Marinobacterium aestuarii: one gene and its partner. The protein of the gene in region 1 binds, or shares a complex with, the protein of each later gene. Links are inferred from orthologs where the notes say so. Each region holds a gene or a part of one and is shown in the gene's direction. Other genes may lie near its edges.

Region 1 (8,823 bases):
GACGGACGCATTGAAATTATCGGTGTCGGCTCTCAGCCCTCCCGCGGTCTCAAGCGTGGCGTGGTGGTAAACATTGAATCCACCGTCAGCTCGATCCAGCGGGCGGTGGAAGAAGCGGAGCTGATGGCCGGCTGCAAGATTCACTCGGTGACCGTAGGAATTGCCGGCAGCCATATCAGCAGCATGAATTCCCACGGCATAGTCGCGGTCAAGGATCGGGAAGTGACCGAACACGACCTGGAGCGGGTCATTGATGCGGCGCGGGCAGTGGCGATTCCGGCGGATCAGAAAATCCTGCACATACTGCCGCAGGAATACCTGATCGATAACCAGGAAGGTATTCGCGAGCCCCTGGGCATGTCCGGCGTGCGGCTGGAAGCGCGGGTGCATCTGGTCAGCGGAGCCATCAACGCGGTGCAGAATATCGAAAAATGCATCCGCCGCTGCGGGCTCGAAGTTGATCACGTGGTGCTTGAACAGCTTGCTTCGAGCTATGCGGTGCTGACCGACGACGAGAAGGAACTGGGTGTCTGCATGGTGGACATCGGCGGTGGTACCACCGATATCGCCATCTTTATCGGCGGCGCCATTCGGCATACAGCGGTGATTCCGATTGCCGGTGATCAGGTGACCAATGACATCGCCATGGCACTGCGTACGCCGACGCCGCACGCGGAGCAGATCAAGATCAAGTATGCCTGCGCCCTGGCCCAGCTGGCCGGCGTGAATGAAACCATCAAGGTGCCGAGCGTGGGGGATCGCCCGGCGCGAGATCTGTCCCGTCAGGCACTGGCTGAGGTGGTGGAACCGCGTTACGACGAGCTGTTCTCGCTGATTCAGACCGAGCTGCGCCGCAGCGGCTTTGAGGATCTGGTGGCGGCGGGTCTGGTGATGACAGGCGGCAGCGCCAAGATGGAAGGCGCGGTGGAGCTGGCGGAGGAAATTTTCCATATGCCGGTACGCCTGGCGGTACCCAGTGGTGTCTTCGGCATGGAAGACGTGCTGAAAAACCCGATTTATGCCACCGGTACCGGTCTGCTGCACTACGCCCGTCAGGAGCACCAGTACCAGTCGCCGACGAACAGGTTACCGGCAGTGTCGCCCCGCAGTTCCATGCAGGAACTGCCATCACGGCGCCGCCAGATCCAGATGCCCGAACTGCCCAGCGTGGGTTCGATGCTGGGTCGCATGAAAACATGGTTTCAGGGAAATTTCTGAGGCGCCAGACGGCCTCGGAATCACAACTTATTAGTATTTTGACGGTGCCGGAATGTAGTTGGCAGGCGCTATAACGGAGGAAGGGGATATGTTTGAATTACTCGATAACGTACCACAAAGCGCAATAATCAAGGTTGTTGGTGTGGGCGGCGGTGGCGGCAATGCCGTACATCACATGCTGAACAGCGACGTTGATGGCGTTGAGTTTATCTGTGCCAATACTGATGCCCAGGCGTTAAGCAACTCCGCTTCGCGCTCGGTGCTGCAGATTGGCAATGAGCTGACCAAGGGCCTGGGTGCCGGAGCCAATCCGGAAGTCGGCCGTCAGGCTGCCATCGAAGACCGCGAGCGGATTGCGGATATGATCCGTGGCGCCGACATGGTGTTTATTACCGCCGGCATGGGGGGCGGCACGGGCACAGGTGCGGCGCCTATCGTTGCCGAAGTTGCGCGTGAACTGGGCATTCTGACCGTGGCGGTGGTGACCAAGCCGTTCCCGTTTGAAGGCAAAAAACGCATGAAGATTGCCGAAGAGGGCATTCGTGAACTGCGTGACTCGGTCGACTCCCTGATCATTATTCCCAATGAGAAGCTGATGCAGGTGCTGGGTCGCAACTGCAGCCTGCTGAACGCCTTCAATACGGCGAATGATGTGCTCAAGGGCGCCGTGCAGGGCATCGCCGATCTGATCACCCGCCCTGGCATGATCAACGTCGATTTCGCCGACGTGCGCACTGTCATGTCCGAAATGGGTATGGCGATGATGGGGACCGGCATTGCCCGCGGCGAAGACCGTGCAACCCTGGCGGCGGAAGCGGCCATCAAGAGCCCGTTGCTGGAGGATGTGGACCTCAAGGGGGCCAGCGGCATTCTGGTAAACATCACCGCGGGTCTGGATCTGAGCCTGGGCGAATTTACCGAAGTGGGTAACATCGTTGAGGAATACGCCTCCGATAACGCCACCATAGTGGTGGGTACTGTTATAGATCCGGAAATGAAGGACGACCTCAAGGTGACCGTGGTGGCGACGGGTCTGGACAAGCGTCCCGATGAAATTCGCGTGGTTAGCAGCAACAGCAATTACAAGCCCGATGCTGCCCTGAACATGCACGATATCGAACTGCCGACGGTACTGCGTCGCAAGCGTCAGGAAGCCATGCTGGATGATCCCGCCGCTCCCGCCGATGGCGAGTCGCCCCGCGGATCGCTGCGCCAGGGTGGCAACAATGCGCAGTCTGAATACAGCGCACTGGATATCCCGACCTTCCTGCGCCGTCAGGCAGATTGATGCAGGCTACCCGGGTGGGTGAACGAAGCCGGTGTGCCGGGCCATACAGGCCGGCGCTGGTTTGCCTCGCTCAACTCACCTTTGTTACTATTCGCCGCCTCTGCGGGCGGAACTGGCTACGAGCATGATCAGACAGCGTACTTTGAAGACCAGCATCAAGGCGTCGGGGATCGGGCTGCACACCGGGGAGAAGGTGTACCTGACGCTCAAGCCTGCTGCGGTGGATACCGGTATTCTGTTTCGGCGCGTCGATCTTGATCCGGTGGTGGAAATCGAGGCCCGTGCGGACCTGGTGGTGGATACCACGCTGTCGAGTAATCTGTCATTTGGTGGCGCGCGGGTTGCGACCGTCGAGCACCTGATGTCGGCCCTGTCGGGTCTTGGGATCGACAACGCCTGTGTGGAGCTGAGTGCGGAGGAAGTGCCGATCATGGATGGCAGTGCCGCGCCCTTCGTGTTCCTGATACAGTCCGCCGGCATTGTGGAGCAGGATGCGCCCAAGCAGTTTATCCGCATCAAGCGCGAGATCAGCTTTAGCGCCGACGACAAGGTCGCCACCTTCAAACCCTTCGATGGCTTCAAGGTCGGTTTTACCATTGAGTTCGATCACCCGGCCTTCAGCGATCGCAATATGGAAGCCTGCCTGGACTTTTCCAGCACCAGCTTCGTGCGCGAGGTGAGCCGGGCCCGTACCTTTGGTTTTATGCGTGATATCGAGTACCTGCGCTCGAAAAACCTGGCCCTGGGCGGCAGCTTCGACAATGCGATAGTGGTGGATGATCATCGCATTCTGAATAGCGAGGGTCTGCGCTACGATGATGAGTTCGTCAAACACAAGATTCTGGATGCGGTGGGTGATCTGTACCTGCTGGGCAAGAGCCTGATCGGTGAATTTGTGGGTCACAAGTCAGGTCATTATCTGAACAATATGCTGGTGCGCAAGTTACTGGAAAACCAGGATGCCTGGGATATCGTGACCTTCGAGGGCGACGATGCCCAGGCGCCGATCGCCTACGCCAAGGCGGCGCAGGCGGTCTGAGCGGGGCAGTTTTTGCATCGGGCGGCACTCAGTCAGGCCGGGCTCTTGCCCGGCCTGACTGTTTTCTGGCGGCGAGGTTTGCGCACTGTCGCAAAATAATTACGTTTAAAATTCTACTCGGCGCCCCAATATGGGTAGAATGTCGAGTCGTTTTTCGTGGCACGCGCGTAAAAGTCTTTGTATTCAACTGGTTGAAATTCGGATTATGCTGACATCACTATTGAAGAAGGTTTTCGGGAGCAAGAACGACCGGGAACTCAAGCGCATGGGCAAGATCGTCGAACAGATCAACGCGTTTGAGCCCGAAATGGAACCGCTCAGTGACGAGGCACTGCGGGACCTGACAGTCGCGTTTCGTCAGCGGCTGGAGCAGGGCGAAAGCCTGGAACAGATACTGCCGCAGGCGTTTGCCGTAGTGCGGGAAGTCTCAAAACGTACGCTGGGCCTGCGCCACTTCGATGTGCAGATGGTCGGCGGTATCGCCCTGCATGAAGGCAAGGTGGCTGAAATGCGCACCGGCGAGGGCAAGACGCTGGTGGCAACCCTGGCGGTCTACCTCAATGCCCTCAGTGGCAAAGGCGTGCACGTGGTTACGGTCAACGACTATCTGGCGCGTCGCGACGCCGACTGGATGCGTCCGCTCTATGAAGGCCTGGGCATGAGTGTCGGCGTGGTGCTGTCGGGGCAGGATCAGCAGGTCAAGCGTGATGCCTACGCCAGCGACATTACCTACGGTACCAACAACGAATTCGGCTTTGACTACCTGCGCGACAATATGGCCTTCAGCCTGGCCGACAAGGCGCAGCGCGACTTCAACTTCGCCGTGGTCGACGAGGTCGATTCCATCCTGATCGACGAAGCCCGTACCCCGCTGATCATTTCCGGCCCCGCCGAAGACAGCTCGGCGATGTACCGCACCATCAATACCCTGATTCCCGAACTCAAGCGTTTTGAAGGCGAGATCGACCCCAAGGACGATACTCAGGTCATCAACGAACACTTTGTCGTTGACGAAAAGAACCGCACGGTTGAGCTGACTGAAGCCGGTCACCAGCTGGTGGAGGATATTCTGGTCAGCAACAAGCTGCTGGGCGAAGGCGAGAGCCTCTATGCGCCTGGCAACCTGAGCCTGCTGCACCATGTGCTGGCGGCACTGCGGGCGCACAACCTGTTCCAGCGCGATATCGATTACATAGTGCAGGACAATCAGGTGGTCATCGTCGACGAGCACACCGGGCGCATCATGCCAGGGCGACGCTGGTCTGAAGGTCTGCACCAGGCCGTTGAAGCCAAGGAAGGCGTTCAGGTTCAGCTTGAAAGCCAGACCCTGGCGTCCACCACCTTCCAGAACTATTTCCGCCTGTACGGCAAGCTGTCCGGCATGACCGGCACCGCCGATACAGAAGCCTTCGAGCTGAACCAGATCTATGGTCTGGATGTGGTGGTCATTCCGACCAACCGTGCTGTGTCGCGTCTGGACCAGAACGATATCGTCTTCCTGACCATGGAAGAAAAGTACGAAGCCATCATCGAGGAAATCAAGTCGTGCCAGGAAAAGGGCCAGCCGGTACTGGTGGGTACGGCCTCGATTGAATCCTCCGAACTGATCTCGGCGCTGCTTAACAAGCAGAGCCTCAAGCACAGCGTGCTTAACGCCAAAAACCACGTTATGGAAGCGGGCATCATCGCCGATGCCGGTCGCCCAGGTGCCGTGACTATCGCCACCAACATGGCAGGGCGTGGTACCGACATCATGCTGGGCGGCAAGCTGGATGCGGAAATTGCCGACCTGGACAGCCCGACAGACGCGGAGCTGGCGGCGGTCAAGCTGGCCTGGCAGGCGCGTCATGATCAGGTGGTCGCGGCCGGTGGTCTGCATATTCTGGGTACCGAACGGCATGAGTCGCGCCGTATCGACAACCAGCTGCGTGGCCGCGCCGGTCGCCAGGGTGACCCGGGTTCCTCGCGTTTCTTCCTGTCGCTGGAAGATGACCTGATGCGTATCTTCGCCTCCGAGCGGGTGCGCCAGTTCATGCAGGCGCTGGGGATGGAGCGCGGTGAGGCGATCGAGCACAAGATGGTCAGCAACGCCATCGAGAAGGCACAGCGCAAGGTCGAAGGCCGCAACTTCGATATCCGCAAATCGCTGCTGGAATACGACGATGTGGCGAACGATCAGCGCAGCGTGGTTTACCGTCAGCGCAATGAACTGATGGCCAGTGATGATATTTCCGATATCGTGGCCGAAGTACGGGCCGAGGTGGTCGACGCTGCCATCAGCGAATGTATAGCACCGCAAAGCCTGGCCGAGCAGTGGGATGTCGAGGGGCTGGAGAAGTCCCTGCAGAGCGAGTTCGCCATAGCGCTGCCGCTGCAGCAGTGGCTGGACGAAGACGATAGTCTGCACGAAGACGGCCTGCGCGAGAAGATCATGACCGCCATCAGCGAAAGCTATGCGCAAAAGGAAGCTCTGGTGGGTGCCGAGGGCATGCGCACCTTCGAGAAGCAGGTCATGCTGCAGGTACTGGATACGCTGTGGAAAGAGCATCTGCAGACCATGGATCAGCTGCGCCAGGGCATTCACCTGCGCGGTTATGCCCAGAAGAATCCCAAGCAGGAATACAAGCGCGAAGCCTTCCAGCTGTTCCAGGAGCTGCTTGAGCATATCAAGCGCGATCTGATCAAGGTGCTGAGCCATGTACAGGTGCGCCAGCCCGAAGAAGTGGATGTGGTCGAGCAGCAGCGTCGCGAGCAGGCAAAGAATCAGCAGATGAGCTACCAGCATGCCGCGAGCAGCGCCATGCAGGAAGATGCGCCGCAGCAGGCTAATGCGGGCGAGGCGGGTACCGAGGTGGAAGATGATGCCCAGGTTGAGACTTTCGTGCGCGAAGCACCCAAGGTCGGACGCAACGATCCCTGCCCCTGTGGTTCAGGCAAAAAATTCAAGCAGTGTCACGGTCAATTGAGCTAAGCACCCGCAGGCGGTTCCGGTAAAAACAAGGTTTCCGGTACTGCCTGTCTGGCGTCTATTGAGGATTAGGTGGTTATGGCTGTAGGTCCCGGAACTTTACCCAGGTTGCACCCCATCAAGGGTATGCGTATTGGCACTGCGTCGGCGGGCATCAAGAAACCAGGCCGCAGGGATCTGGTACTGATGGAGCTGTGCGAGGGCGCCACTGTCGCTGGCGTTTTTACCCTCAACGCCTTTTGCGCAGCACCGGTGCAGATCGCCAAGCGCCATCTCGCCTGCGCCCCGCGCTATCTGCTGACCAACACCGGCAATGCCAACGCCGGCACCGGCAGCGAAGGCATGCAGGATGCAACCCGCTGCTGCGAAGCCCTGGCACAGCTGGTCTCTTTGCCGGTTGAGCGCGTGCTGCCGTTTTCCACCGGCGTTATCGGTGAAAAACTGCCGGTGGAAAAAATAGAGGCGGCGTTGCCGGCGGCACTGGCGGCACTGGATGACAATGGCTGGGAAGATGCTGCCAGCGGCATCATGACCACCGATACCCGCCCCAAGGCAGCCTCGAACCAGTTTGAGTTTGGTGGCAAGACCGTAAGCCTGACCGGCATCTCCAAGGGTGCCGGCATGATCATGCCGAACATGGCCACCATGCTGGCCTATATAGGTACTGATGCGGCTGTAGCTGCACCGCTGCTGCAGCGCATTCTCGGCGTTGCGGCGGACAAGTCATTCAACCGCATTACCATTGATGGTGACACCTCGACCAATGACAGCTGCATGCTGGTCGCGACCGGCCAGAGTGGCGTGGTAGTAGATGAGCAGGACGCAGATCTGCTGGCACAGTTCACGGCGGCGGTGGAATTGGTACTGCTGCAGCTGTCCCACGCCATAGTGCGTGACGGCGAGGGTGCGACCAAGTTTGTCACTGTGCAGGTGGAAGGCGCGCGTAACAGCGCCGAAGCCCTGCAGACCGCCTATACCATCGCCCATTCGCCGCTGGTGAAAACCGCACTCTTTGCCAGCGACCCGAACTGGGGCCGTATTCTGGCGGCCGTCGGACGTGCAGGTATCGAAGACCTTGATCTGGATGCGCTGCGCCTGTACCTGGGTGATGTCTGTATCGTCGAGAACGGCGGCCGTTCCCCGGGCTATACGGAAGCGGCCGGGCAGCGCGTCATGCAGCAGGAAGAGATCCTGATCCGCGTGCTGCTGGCCCGCGGCGAGGCGACGGAAACGGTCTGGACGACAGACTTTTCTGAAGAATACGTGCGTATCAATGCGGACTACCGCAGCTAACTGACTGACTCGCGCCAGGGTGCCCGTTCTGGGTACTTTGGCAGCCTGTCTAGCAGGCTGCAAACACGCGTGCATATCGAAGGCCTCCCTGCATGAGCAAAACAGAACGGCGTCTGATTCACGTTGCCGCGGCTGTGATTCTGGATGGGGATCAGCGTATCCTGCTGGCCCGCCGGCCCGACGACAAGCACCAGGGCGGGCTCTGGGAGTTTCCCGGTGGCAAGGTTGAAGCGGGAGAGCCGGTGCGCGATGCGCTGGATCGCGAACTCTTTGAGGAGCTCGGCATTCGCGTGCGCAGCGCCCGTCCTCTGATTCAGATTCCGCACCATTACGCCGACAAGTCGGTGCTGCTGGATGTATTTGTGGTGGATCGATTTGATGGCCAGGCCCATGGCCGCGAAGGCCAGCCGGTGCGCTGGGTCAGTGCGCAGCAGTTGTCCGATTACAGCTTCCCGGCTGCCAACAGACCTATAGTTGCGGCGGCCCAGCTGCCTGCTCGCATGTTGATTACCGGTACCGCTACGGATGCTGCAGACTATCTGGCCCGTACCGAGCGTGCGCTGGCCTGTGGGCTGCGCTGGGTCATGTTGCGGGCACCGGAACTGGCTGAGGCGGACTTCTGCGAGCTGTATCGGCAGCTGCTGCCGCTCTGTGATGCTGCGGGGGCAACGCTTGGCGTGAATTGTGATCTGGCGCTGGCGAACCGCCTGGGAGCTCAGGCGCTACATCTGAATCGTCATCGTCTGGCGCAACTGGGTACGCGTGATGCGTTTAAAGGCGAGTGGCTCAGTGCCTCCTGCCACGACGCTGCAGAGCTTGCGCGTGCCGCTGAATTGCAGCTGGATTTTGTGACCCTGTCGCCGGTGGCGCACACGGATTCACATCCTGATACCCGACCGCTTGGCTGGCAGGGCTTTGCCGACCTGTGTGGCGAGGCGACCTTGCCGGTCTATGCGCTGGGCGGAATGGGCGATAAGGATCTGGATGCAGCCTGGGCTCGAGGAGCCCAGGGCGTGG
Region 2 (8,502 bases), 3.7 Mb from region 1 along the record:
TTGCCGCTAAATTGAAAGGCGCCAGCCTGTCCGCCCAGAAAGCTCGTTTGGTCGTAGACCAAATCCGCGGTAAGGGAGTGGGCGAAGCTCTGAACATCCTGGCGTTCAGCCCGAAAAAGGGTGCGGCGATCATCAAAAAGGTACTGGAGTCTGCTATCGCGAATGCGGAGCATAACGAAGGTGCTGACATTGATGATCTGCGCGTTTCCACGGCCTTCGTTGATGAAGCGCCGAGCATGAAACGTATTAAGCCGCGTGCGAAAGGTCGTGCTGATCGTATTATCAAGCGCACCTGTCACATTACCGTCAAGGTTGCAGACTAAGCGCTGAGCTAGGAGAGTTCAAATGGGTCAGAAAGTACATCCGACCGGTATTCGCCTTGGCGTCGTTAAAGATCATACCTCTACTTGGTATGCAGACAAGGGCGAGTATGCCAGGAAGCTGCTCAACGATCTGAAGGTACGTGAGTACCTTGAGAAGAAGTTGAGCAATGCATCTGTTAGCCGTATCGAGATCGAACGTCCGGCGCAGAATGCAAAAATCACCATTTACACTGCCCGTCCAGGCATCGTAATTGGTAAGAAAGGCGAAGACGTCGAAAAACTGCGTAACGCTGTTTCTGAGCTGATGGGTGTGCCCGTGCACATCAACATCGAAGAAGTACGCAAGCCTGAGCTTGACGCTACTCTGGTAGCCCAGAGCATTGCAGGCCAGCTGGAACGCCGTGTCATGTTCCGTCGCGCGATGAAGCGCTCGGTACAGAACGCCATGCGTATTGGTGCCAAGGGCATCAAGATACAGCTGGGCGGCCGTCTGGGTGGTGCCGAGATCGCACGTTCCGAATGGTACCGCGAAGGTCGTGTTCCGTTGCACACTCTGCGTGCGGACATCGATTACTCGTCCTTCGAAGCGCACACCACTTACGGTGTGATCGGCATTAAAGTCTGGATCTTCAAAGGCGAGATTCTTGGCGGCATCGAACAGGTGCGTGCTGAGAAGAATGCGCCGAAGAAGAAAGGTAAGTGAGGTAGACGTCAATGCTGCAACCGAAACGTCTTAAATACCGCAAGGTGATGAAGGGTCGCAACCGCGGCCTGGCACTGCGCGGCAGTAAAGTAAGCTTTGGTGAATTTGGTCTCAAGGCTACCGCCCGCGGCCGCATCACTGCTCGTCAGATTGAAGCTGCGCGTCGTACCATGACTCGTCACGTAAAGCGTGGTGGTAAGATCTGGATTCGCGTCTTCCCTGACAAGCCGATCACCAACAAGCCGCTTGAAGTTCGTATGGGTAAGGGTAAAGGTAACGTTGAATACTGGGTTGCCCAGATTCAGCCGGGTAAGGTGCTGTTCGAAATGAGCGGCGTACCCGAATCTCTGGCAGTTGAAGCCTTTGCGCTTGCTGCTGCCAAGTTGCCCTTGGCTACAACCATTGTTAAGCGGACGGTGATGTGATGATTGCTAAAGAACTGCGGGAAAAATCCGTAGATGAACTTCAGCAGGAACTCCTGGGTCTGTTGAAGGATCAGTTCAATCTGCGCATGCAGAAGGCAACTGGTCAGCTGGCACAGAATCACCTGCTTAGCCAGGTTCGTCGCGACATTGCTCGTGTTAAGACTGTACTGAACGAAAAGGCAGGTGACTAAGTATGAGCGCTGAAAAACGTACTCGCACTGTGACCGGTAAAGTTATCAGTGACAAGATGGACAAAACCATCACAGTTCTGGTTGAGCGCAAAGAGAAGCACCCGATCTACGGGAAATATCTCAAGCGTTCTACCAAGCTGCACGCTCATGACGATAAGAACGAGTGTCAGATCGGTGACTGGGTAACCATCGCGGAAACCCGTCCTCTGTCCAAGACCAAAACTTGGTCGCTGGTTCGTATTGAAGAGCGTGCAGCGAAGGTGTAATATATTGCGCCTTTGCTCCATTTGCCTATTTGCCCGAGCTGCACGGCTGAAAAGCATGTGCAGCATGGTGAAAGGTCATATATTTCTGGAGTAGACCATGATTCAGACTGAATCAATGCTTGATGTCGCTGACAACAGCGGTGCCAAGCGAGTGCAGTGCATTAAGGTCCTGGGCGGTTCTCACCGTCGTTACGCAGGTGTCGGTGACATTATTAAAGTTACCGTCAAGGAAGCAATTCCGCGTGGCAAGGTGAAGAAAGGTCAGGTTCTCAAGGCTGTTGTAGTACGTACCCGTAAGGGTGTTCGTCGTCCTGACGGCTCGGTAATCCGCTTTGATACTAACTCTGCGGTATTGCTGAACCAGAACGACGCTCCGATCGGAACGCGTATCTTCGGCCCAGTAACGCGTGAACTTCGCTCTGAGAAGTTCATGAAGATCATTTCCCTGGCGCCTGAAGTGCTCTGAGACCCGGTTGCTATTTGACCGAGTACTTTGAAAACGCCATTCCCGAGAGGGTATGGCGTTTTTGAGCATGAGAGGGTTGCAGGAAACGACATAGGTATAACATGCGCAAGATTCGTCGCGACGATGAAATCATCGTCATCGCAGGTAAAGACAAGGGCAAGCGTGGCACTGTGCTGCGTGTGCTGGCTAACGATCGTGTGATCGTTACAGGCATCAACATGGTGAAGAAGCACACCAAGCCGAACCCTATGCAGGGTCAGGCCGGTGGCATCGTTGAGAAAGAGGCCTCCATGGCCGTTTCCAACGTCGCGATCTTCAATCCGCAGTCAGGCAAGGGCGACCGTGTCGGCTTCAAATTGCTTGAGGACGGCGCCAAGGTGCGTATCTTCAAGTCCACTGGCGAAGTCATTGGCGGATAAGGGGGTTGTTGTCATGTCTAGACTGAAAGCGCTTTACAAAGATACCGTTCGCCTGCAGCTCAAAGAAGAGCTGAATGCGCCGAACATTATGGCTGTCCCCCGCGTTACCAAAATCACCCTGAACATGGGTGTTGGTGAAGCACTGGGCGACAAGAAACAGCTCGAAAACGCTGTTGCCGATATGACGGCTATCGCCGGTCAGAAACCTGTCGTTACCCTGGCGCGCAAGTCTATTGCAGCGTTCAAGGTTCGTGAAGGCTGGCCGATTGGTTGCAAGGTCACTCTGCGTGGTCAGCAAATGTGGGAATTTCTCGACCGTCTGGTCGACATTTCCATTCCGCGTGTACGCGATTTCCGTGGTTTGAACCCGAAATCGTTCGACGGCCGCGGCAACTACAGCATGGGTGTCAAAGAGCAGATCATTTTCCCCGAAATCGATTACGACAAGGTGGACAAGCTGCGTGGGATGGATATCACCATCACCACCACTGCTCAGACCAATGAAGAGGGTCTAGCTCTGCTGGCTGCCCTGAACTTCCCGTTCAAGAAGTGATAGGGGGATACCATGGCTAAACAATCGATGAAAGCACGTGAAGACAAGCGTGCCGCGACTGTCGCTAAGTACGCTGTTAAGCGTGCAGAGCTGAAATCTATCATCAACAGCCCGTCTTCTTCTGAAGATGAGCGTTGGGATGCACTGGTTGCGCTGCAGAAACTGCCGCGTGACGCTAGCCCGGTTCGTCAGCGCAATCGCTGCCAACTGACAGGTCGTCCGCATGGTGTTTACCGCAAGTTCGGCCTTAGCCGCAACAAACTGCGTGAAGCCGCTATGCGTGGTGATGTGCCGGGTCTTAAAAAGGCCAGCTGGTAATCCACCACTGGTTTTACGGTAAGCATGGTGGGCAGGGCAGAACCTAGTACGTTCTGCTACCGCATCACGCTGCACAAGAGAGGAAGTTAAACGCATGAGCATGCAAGATACACTGGCGGATATGTTCACACGTATCCGCAACGGCCATATGGCACAGAAACAGGCCGTATCCATGCCGTCTTCCAAGCTGAAAGTTTCAGTTGCAGAAGTGCTGAAGGAAGAAGGTTACATTGCCAGCTACGCAGTAGAAGGCGATGTGAAACCGGTCCTCAGCGTTGAGCTGAAGTACTTTGAAGGTAAGCCGGTAATTGAAGAGATCAAGCGCGTAAGCCGTCCGGGCCTGCGCATCTACAAAGCTTCCAACGACCTGCCCAAAGTGGCCGGTGGTCTGGGTGTCGCGATCGTCTCCACCAGCAATGGTGTGATGACGGACCGCGCTGCGCGTACCGCTGGAGTCGGTGGTGAAGTGATCTGCACGGTATTCTAAGGGGTTAACAATGTCTCGAGTTGCTAAAAAACCCGTTGTTGTACCTGCAGGTGTAGATCTGAAGGTCGATGGCCTGACCATCACCGCCAAAGGCAAGAATGGTCTTCTGAGCCTGGATGTTCATCCGACTGTTGAAGTTAAACAGGAAGAGAACACCCTGCTGTTCGCCCCCCGCGACAAGAGCAAGCTCGCTAATGCTCTGTCCGGAACCACGCGCTCCCTGGTGAGCAACATGGTTTTCGGTGTTGCAGAAGGCTTTAAAAAGACTCTGGAATTGCAGGGTGTTGGTTACCGTGTTGCGCTCAAGGGCACATCACTGAACCTGACACTGGGCTTCTCCCATCCTGTTGAGTACGAACTGCCTGAAGGTATTACTGCAGAGTGCCCGAATCAGACAACGATTGTTATCAGCGGTGCTGATAAACAGCGTGTCGGTCAGGTAGCCGCAGAGGTGCGTGGCTTCCGTCCACCTGAGCCTTATAAGGGCAAAGGTGTTCGCTACGCTGACGAATATGTTCGCCGTAAAGAAGCGAAGAAAAAGTAAGGCAGGGTTATGAACGCTAAGAAAGAAGCTCGTATCCGTCGCTCACGCCGTTCACGTTTGAAAATGCGTGAACTGGGTGCCGTACGTCTGTGCGTCAACCGTACTCCGCGTCATATCTACGCACAGGTTATCTCTGAAGACGGTGGCAAGGTTTTGGCCTCTGCATCAACCGTAGAGAAAGTACTGCGTGAAGGCGCAACAGGTAATGTTGCAGCGGCCCAGAAAGTGGGTACGCTGATCGCTGAACGTGCTAAAGAAGCCGGTATCACCAAGGTTGCATTCGACCGTTCCGGGTTCAAATACCACGGTCGTGTTCAAGCACTGGCCGACGCAGCCCGTGAAAGCGGCCTGGAATTCTAAGGGGGTCGATTATGGCAAATCACGAACAGAAAGACGGCGATCTCCAGGAAAAACTGGTACAGGTCAACCGCGTCGCGAAAGTGGTTAAAGGCGGTCGGATCTTCGGTTTTACTGCACTATGTGTAGTTGGTGACGGCAATGGCCGTGTAGGTTTCGGTCGTGGCAAGGCGCGTGAAGTGCCGGTCGCGATTCAGAAAGCTATGGAACAGGCTCGTCGCAACATGATCAGCGTTGAACTGAATGGCGGTACTTTGCAGTACGCTATCAACGCTCGTCACGGCGCATCCAGAATCTACATGCAGCCTGCATCTGACGGTACCGGCATCATCGCCGGCGGCGCCATGCGTTCTGTACTGGAACTGGCTGGTGTCCATAACGTCTTGGCCAAGTGCTACGGTTCGACTAATCCGGTAAACGTTGTTCGCGCGACCATCAAAGGTCTGCAGAGCATGAACGCACCGGACGACATCGCGGCCAAGCGTGGCAAGACAGTCGCAGAGATCCTGGGGTAATCGACATGGCTAATACTTTGAAGGTAACTCTGGTTCGCAGCCCGATCGGCATTCTGCCGAAGCACAAGCTGTGTGTAAAAGGTCTCGGCCTGCGCCGTATCGGTCACACCGTTGAAGTGGAAGACACTCCTTCGGTCCGTGGCATGATCAACAAAGTCAACTACATGCTAAGTGTAGAAGGCGAGTAAGAGGAGTTCGTCACATGCGTCTGAACACTCTGAGCCCCGCCGCTGGTTCCAAGCAGGCTCCGAAACGCGTAGGTCGCGGTATCGGTTCTGGTCTTGGCAAAACCGGTGGTCGTGGTCACAAAGGTCAGAAGTCCCGCTCAGGCGGTTCTGTTAAGCCGGGTTTTGAAGGCGGTCAGATGCCTCTGCAGCGTCGTCTGCCGAAGTTCGGCTTTAGCTCCCGTAAAGCCCGTTACGTTGCCGAGATTCGTCTGAACGAACTCAATGCAGTCGTTGCGGACGTAATCGATCTGGCCGCGCTGAAAGCGGCGGATCTCGTTAACCACGATATCAAAGTGGCTAAAGTGATCCTGTCTGGTGAGATCGGCAAAGCAGTAACTGTATCCGGTCTGAAAGTGACCAAGGGTGCACAAGCTGCGATCGAGGCTGCTGGCGGCAAAGTCGAGGCGTAAATGGCTAAGCAAGGACAGATACCGGCGGGCACGCAAAGCGGTTTGGGCGAACTTTGGTCTCGTCTGCGCTTTGTGCTGCTGGCGATCATTGTGTACCGGATCGGGGCTCATATTCCCGTCCCCGGTATCAACCCGGATCGTCTAGCTGCATTGTTTGAACAGAATCAGGGGACTATTCTCAGTCTCTTCAACATGTTCTCGGGTGGTGCGTTGGAGCGTATGAGTATCCTCGCACTGGGCATCATGCCGTACATCTCTGCCTCTATCATTATGCAGCTGATGACGGTTGTGAGCCCCCAGCTCGAAGCGTTGAAGAAAGAGGGTGAGGCGGGTCGTCGTAAAATCAATCAGTATACCCGTTACGGCACGGTGATCCTGGCGACCATACAGTCGTTCGGGATGGCTGTAGGCCTGGCGAATCAGGGTGTGGCGTTCAGTGGTGACATCAGCTTCTATTTCGTTGCTGTCGTGACCCTGGTTGCAGGTGCAGTCTTCCTGATGTGGCTCGGAGAGCAGGTAACTGAACGTGGTATCGGCAACGGTATCTCGATTCTGATCTTCGCGGGTATCGTGGCTGGTCTGCCCAGTGCAATCGGTCAGTCCTTTGAATCGGCGCGTCAGGGGGATTTGAATATCCTGGCGTTGCTGGCGATCGCGGTCATGGCCGTGGCGACTGTTGGCTTTGTAGTGTTTATGGAACGTGGCCAACGCCGCATTACCATCAACTATGCAAAGCGTCAGCAGGGCCGTCGCGTCTATGCAGCGCAGTCGAGCCACCTGCCGTTGAAAGTGAATATGGCAGGCGTTATACCCCCGATCTTTGCATCCAGCATCCTGCTGTTCCCGGCGTCGGTTGGTCAGTGGTTTGGACAGACTGATGGCATGGAATGGTTGCAGGACATGGCGCTCGCGCTAGGCCCAGGCCAGCCGCTCTATATCCTGCTGTTTGCGATCTGCATCGTGTTTTTCTGCTACTTCTATACGGCGATTGTTTTCAATCCCCGTGATGTGGCAGACAACCTGAAAAAATCAGGTGCATTTATCCCGGGAATTCGTCCTGGTGAACAGTCCGCACGCTATATCGATACTGTGCTGGGCCGTCTGACATTGTTTGGTGCTCTATACATCACCGCGGTATCTCTGATGCCTCAGTTCCTGGTGGTTGCGTGGAATGTGCCATTCTACTTCGGCGGTACCTCATTGTTGATCGTGGTAGTCGTGGTCATGGACTTCATGGCTCAGGTGCAATCACACCTGATGTCTCACCAGTACGAGTCCTTGATGAAGAAATCTAACCTCAAAGGCGGTGGCGCAGGCTTCCTGCGTTGATACTGCTAATTGGAGTGGATCATGAAAGTACGCGCATCTGTTAAAAAGATTTGCCGTAACTGCAAGATCGTACGTCGCAACGGTTCCGTGCGCGTGATCTGCAAGGTAGAACCGCGTCACAAGCAGCGTCAGGGTTAATTCCTGGCCCTATAGGGCGTAGAAGGCGAGCGGCCTTGATTTAATTTTGATCAGGGTGTACTATTGCGCGCCTTCTACGAACGTATTAGAAATATTATGGCGCTCACCTAGAAGTCTAGTGAGTGCCTTATGACGGAGTAAATTGAATGGCCCGTATAGCTGGCGTCAATATTCCTGACAATAAGCATGCGGTAATTTCTCTTACTTACATTTACGGGATTGGCCGCACAACCTCGAAAATGATCTGCGATGCTGTTGGTATAGCCCACAGCACTAAAATCGCAGATCTGACAGAAGAGCAGCTTGATAACGTTCGTGGTGAAGTTACCAAGTTGTCTGTCGAGGGTGATCTGCGCCGTGAGGTCAACATGAGCATTAAACGTCTCATGGACCTGGGGTGCTTCCGTGGCCTGCGTCACCGCCGCAATCTGCCGGTACGTGGTCAGCGCAGCAAGACCAACGCGCGTACGCGCAAAGGTCCGCGCAAGCCGATCCGTAAGTAAGTGGTAAGCGATAGGAATTTCCGATATGGCTAAGCCAGGTAATCGCACACGCAAGAAAGTGAAAAAGACGGTAGTGGATGGCTTCGCGCATATCCATGCCTCTTTCAATAACACGATCATCACCATTACCGATCGTCAGGGTAACGCGCTGTCTTGGGCAACTTCAGGAGGCTCCGGCTTCCGTGGTTCGCGCAAGAGCACGCCGTTCGCTGCACAGGTAGCGGCAGAGCGCGCCGGTCAGGCGGCTCTTGAGTATGGTCTGAAAAATCTCGACGTGTTTGTCAAAGGTCCTGGACCTGGTCGCGAGTCAGCAGTGCGTGCACTGAAC

What was found.
Region 2: the proteins of secA (region 1) and secY are in contact, whole or in part, in a crystal structure (PDB 3DIN), measured with the Thermotoga maritima proteins. The link is inferred for Marinobacterium aestuarii from one-to-one orthologs. Residues at the interface, in WP_004082002.1 of Thermotoga maritima: Glu261, Ala262, Arg263, Lys300, Ala301, Arg302, Thr303, Ile304, Ile305, Leu323, Tyr324, Asp325, Pro326, Val329, Ser330, Tyr333, Ile336, Lys340, Phe345, Val349, Glu363, Phe364, Tyr374, Ser375, Gly376, Gly377, Glu393, Ile395, Thr482, Ser483; in WP_004081795.1 of Thermotoga maritima: Glu108, Gly109, Glu110, Glu111, Ala236, Glu237, Arg238, Arg239, Ile240, Thr241, Ile242, Gln243, Tyr244, Ala245, Arg246, Arg247, Val248, Thr249, Gly250, Arg251, Arg252, Val253, Tyr254, Gly256, Ala257, Ser258, Thr259, Tyr260, Leu261, Pro262.

Annotation. Positions count from the first base shown.
Region 1 is NZ_CP015839.1:1,206,422-1,215,244, forward strand. The notes cover bases 3,428-6,716. They hold secA (preprotein translocase subunit SecA), read left to right. Parts: upstream 3,428-3,750; coding sequence 3,751-6,516; downstream 6,517-6,716. Other genes in these bases: lpxC (UDP-3-O-acyl-N-acetylglucosamine deacetylase), read left to right, coding at 3,428-3,545; argJ (bifunctional glutamate N-acetyltransferase/amino-acid acetyltransferase ArgJ), read left to right, coding at 6,592-6,716. In the rest of the region: cell division protein FtsA, read left to right, coding at 1-1,218; cell division protein FtsZ, read left to right, coding at 1,307-2,506; more of lpxC, read left to right, coding at 2,631-3,427; more of argJ, read left to right, coding at 6,717-7,806; A8C75_RS05315 (Nudix family hydrolase), read left to right, coding at 7,899-8,823. UniProt on the Escherichia coli protein: Required for protein export, interacts with the SecYEG preprotein conducting channel.
Region 2 is NZ_CP015839.1:4,871,146-4,879,647, reverse strand. The notes cover bases 5,401-8,368. They hold secY (preprotein translocase subunit SecY), read left to right. Parts: upstream 5,401-6,204; coding sequence 6,205-7,533; downstream 7,534-8,368. Other genes in these bases: rpsK (30S ribosomal protein S11), read left to right, coding at 8,200-8,368; rpsM (30S ribosomal protein S13), read left to right, coding at 7,818-8,174; rpmJ (50S ribosomal protein L36), read left to right, coding at 7,555-7,671; rplO (50S ribosomal protein L15), read left to right, coding at 5,770-6,204; rpmD (50S ribosomal protein L30), read left to right, coding at 5,573-5,755. Outside these bases: rplV (50S ribosomal protein L22), read left to right, coding at 1-323; rpsC (30S ribosomal protein S3), read left to right, coding at 346-1,026; rplP (50S ribosomal protein L16), read left to right, coding at 1,038-1,451; rpmC (50S ribosomal protein L29), read left to right, coding at 1,451-1,642; rpsQ (30S ribosomal protein S17), read left to right, coding at 1,645-1,908; rplN (50S ribosomal protein L14), read left to right, coding at 2,006-2,374; rplX (50S ribosomal protein L24), read left to right, coding at 2,476-2,793; rplE (50S ribosomal protein L5), read left to right, coding at 2,807-3,346; rpsN (30S ribosomal protein S14), read left to right, coding at 3,359-3,664; rpsH (30S ribosomal protein S8), read left to right, coding at 3,759-4,151; rplF (50S ribosomal protein L6), read left to right, coding at 4,162-4,695; rplR (50S ribosomal protein L18), read left to right, coding at 4,705-5,055; more of rpsE, read left to right, coding at 5,067-5,400; more of rpsK, read left to right, coding at 8,369-8,502. UniProt on the Escherichia coli protein: The central subunit of the protein translocation channel SecYEG. Consists of two halves formed by TMs 1-5 and 6-10.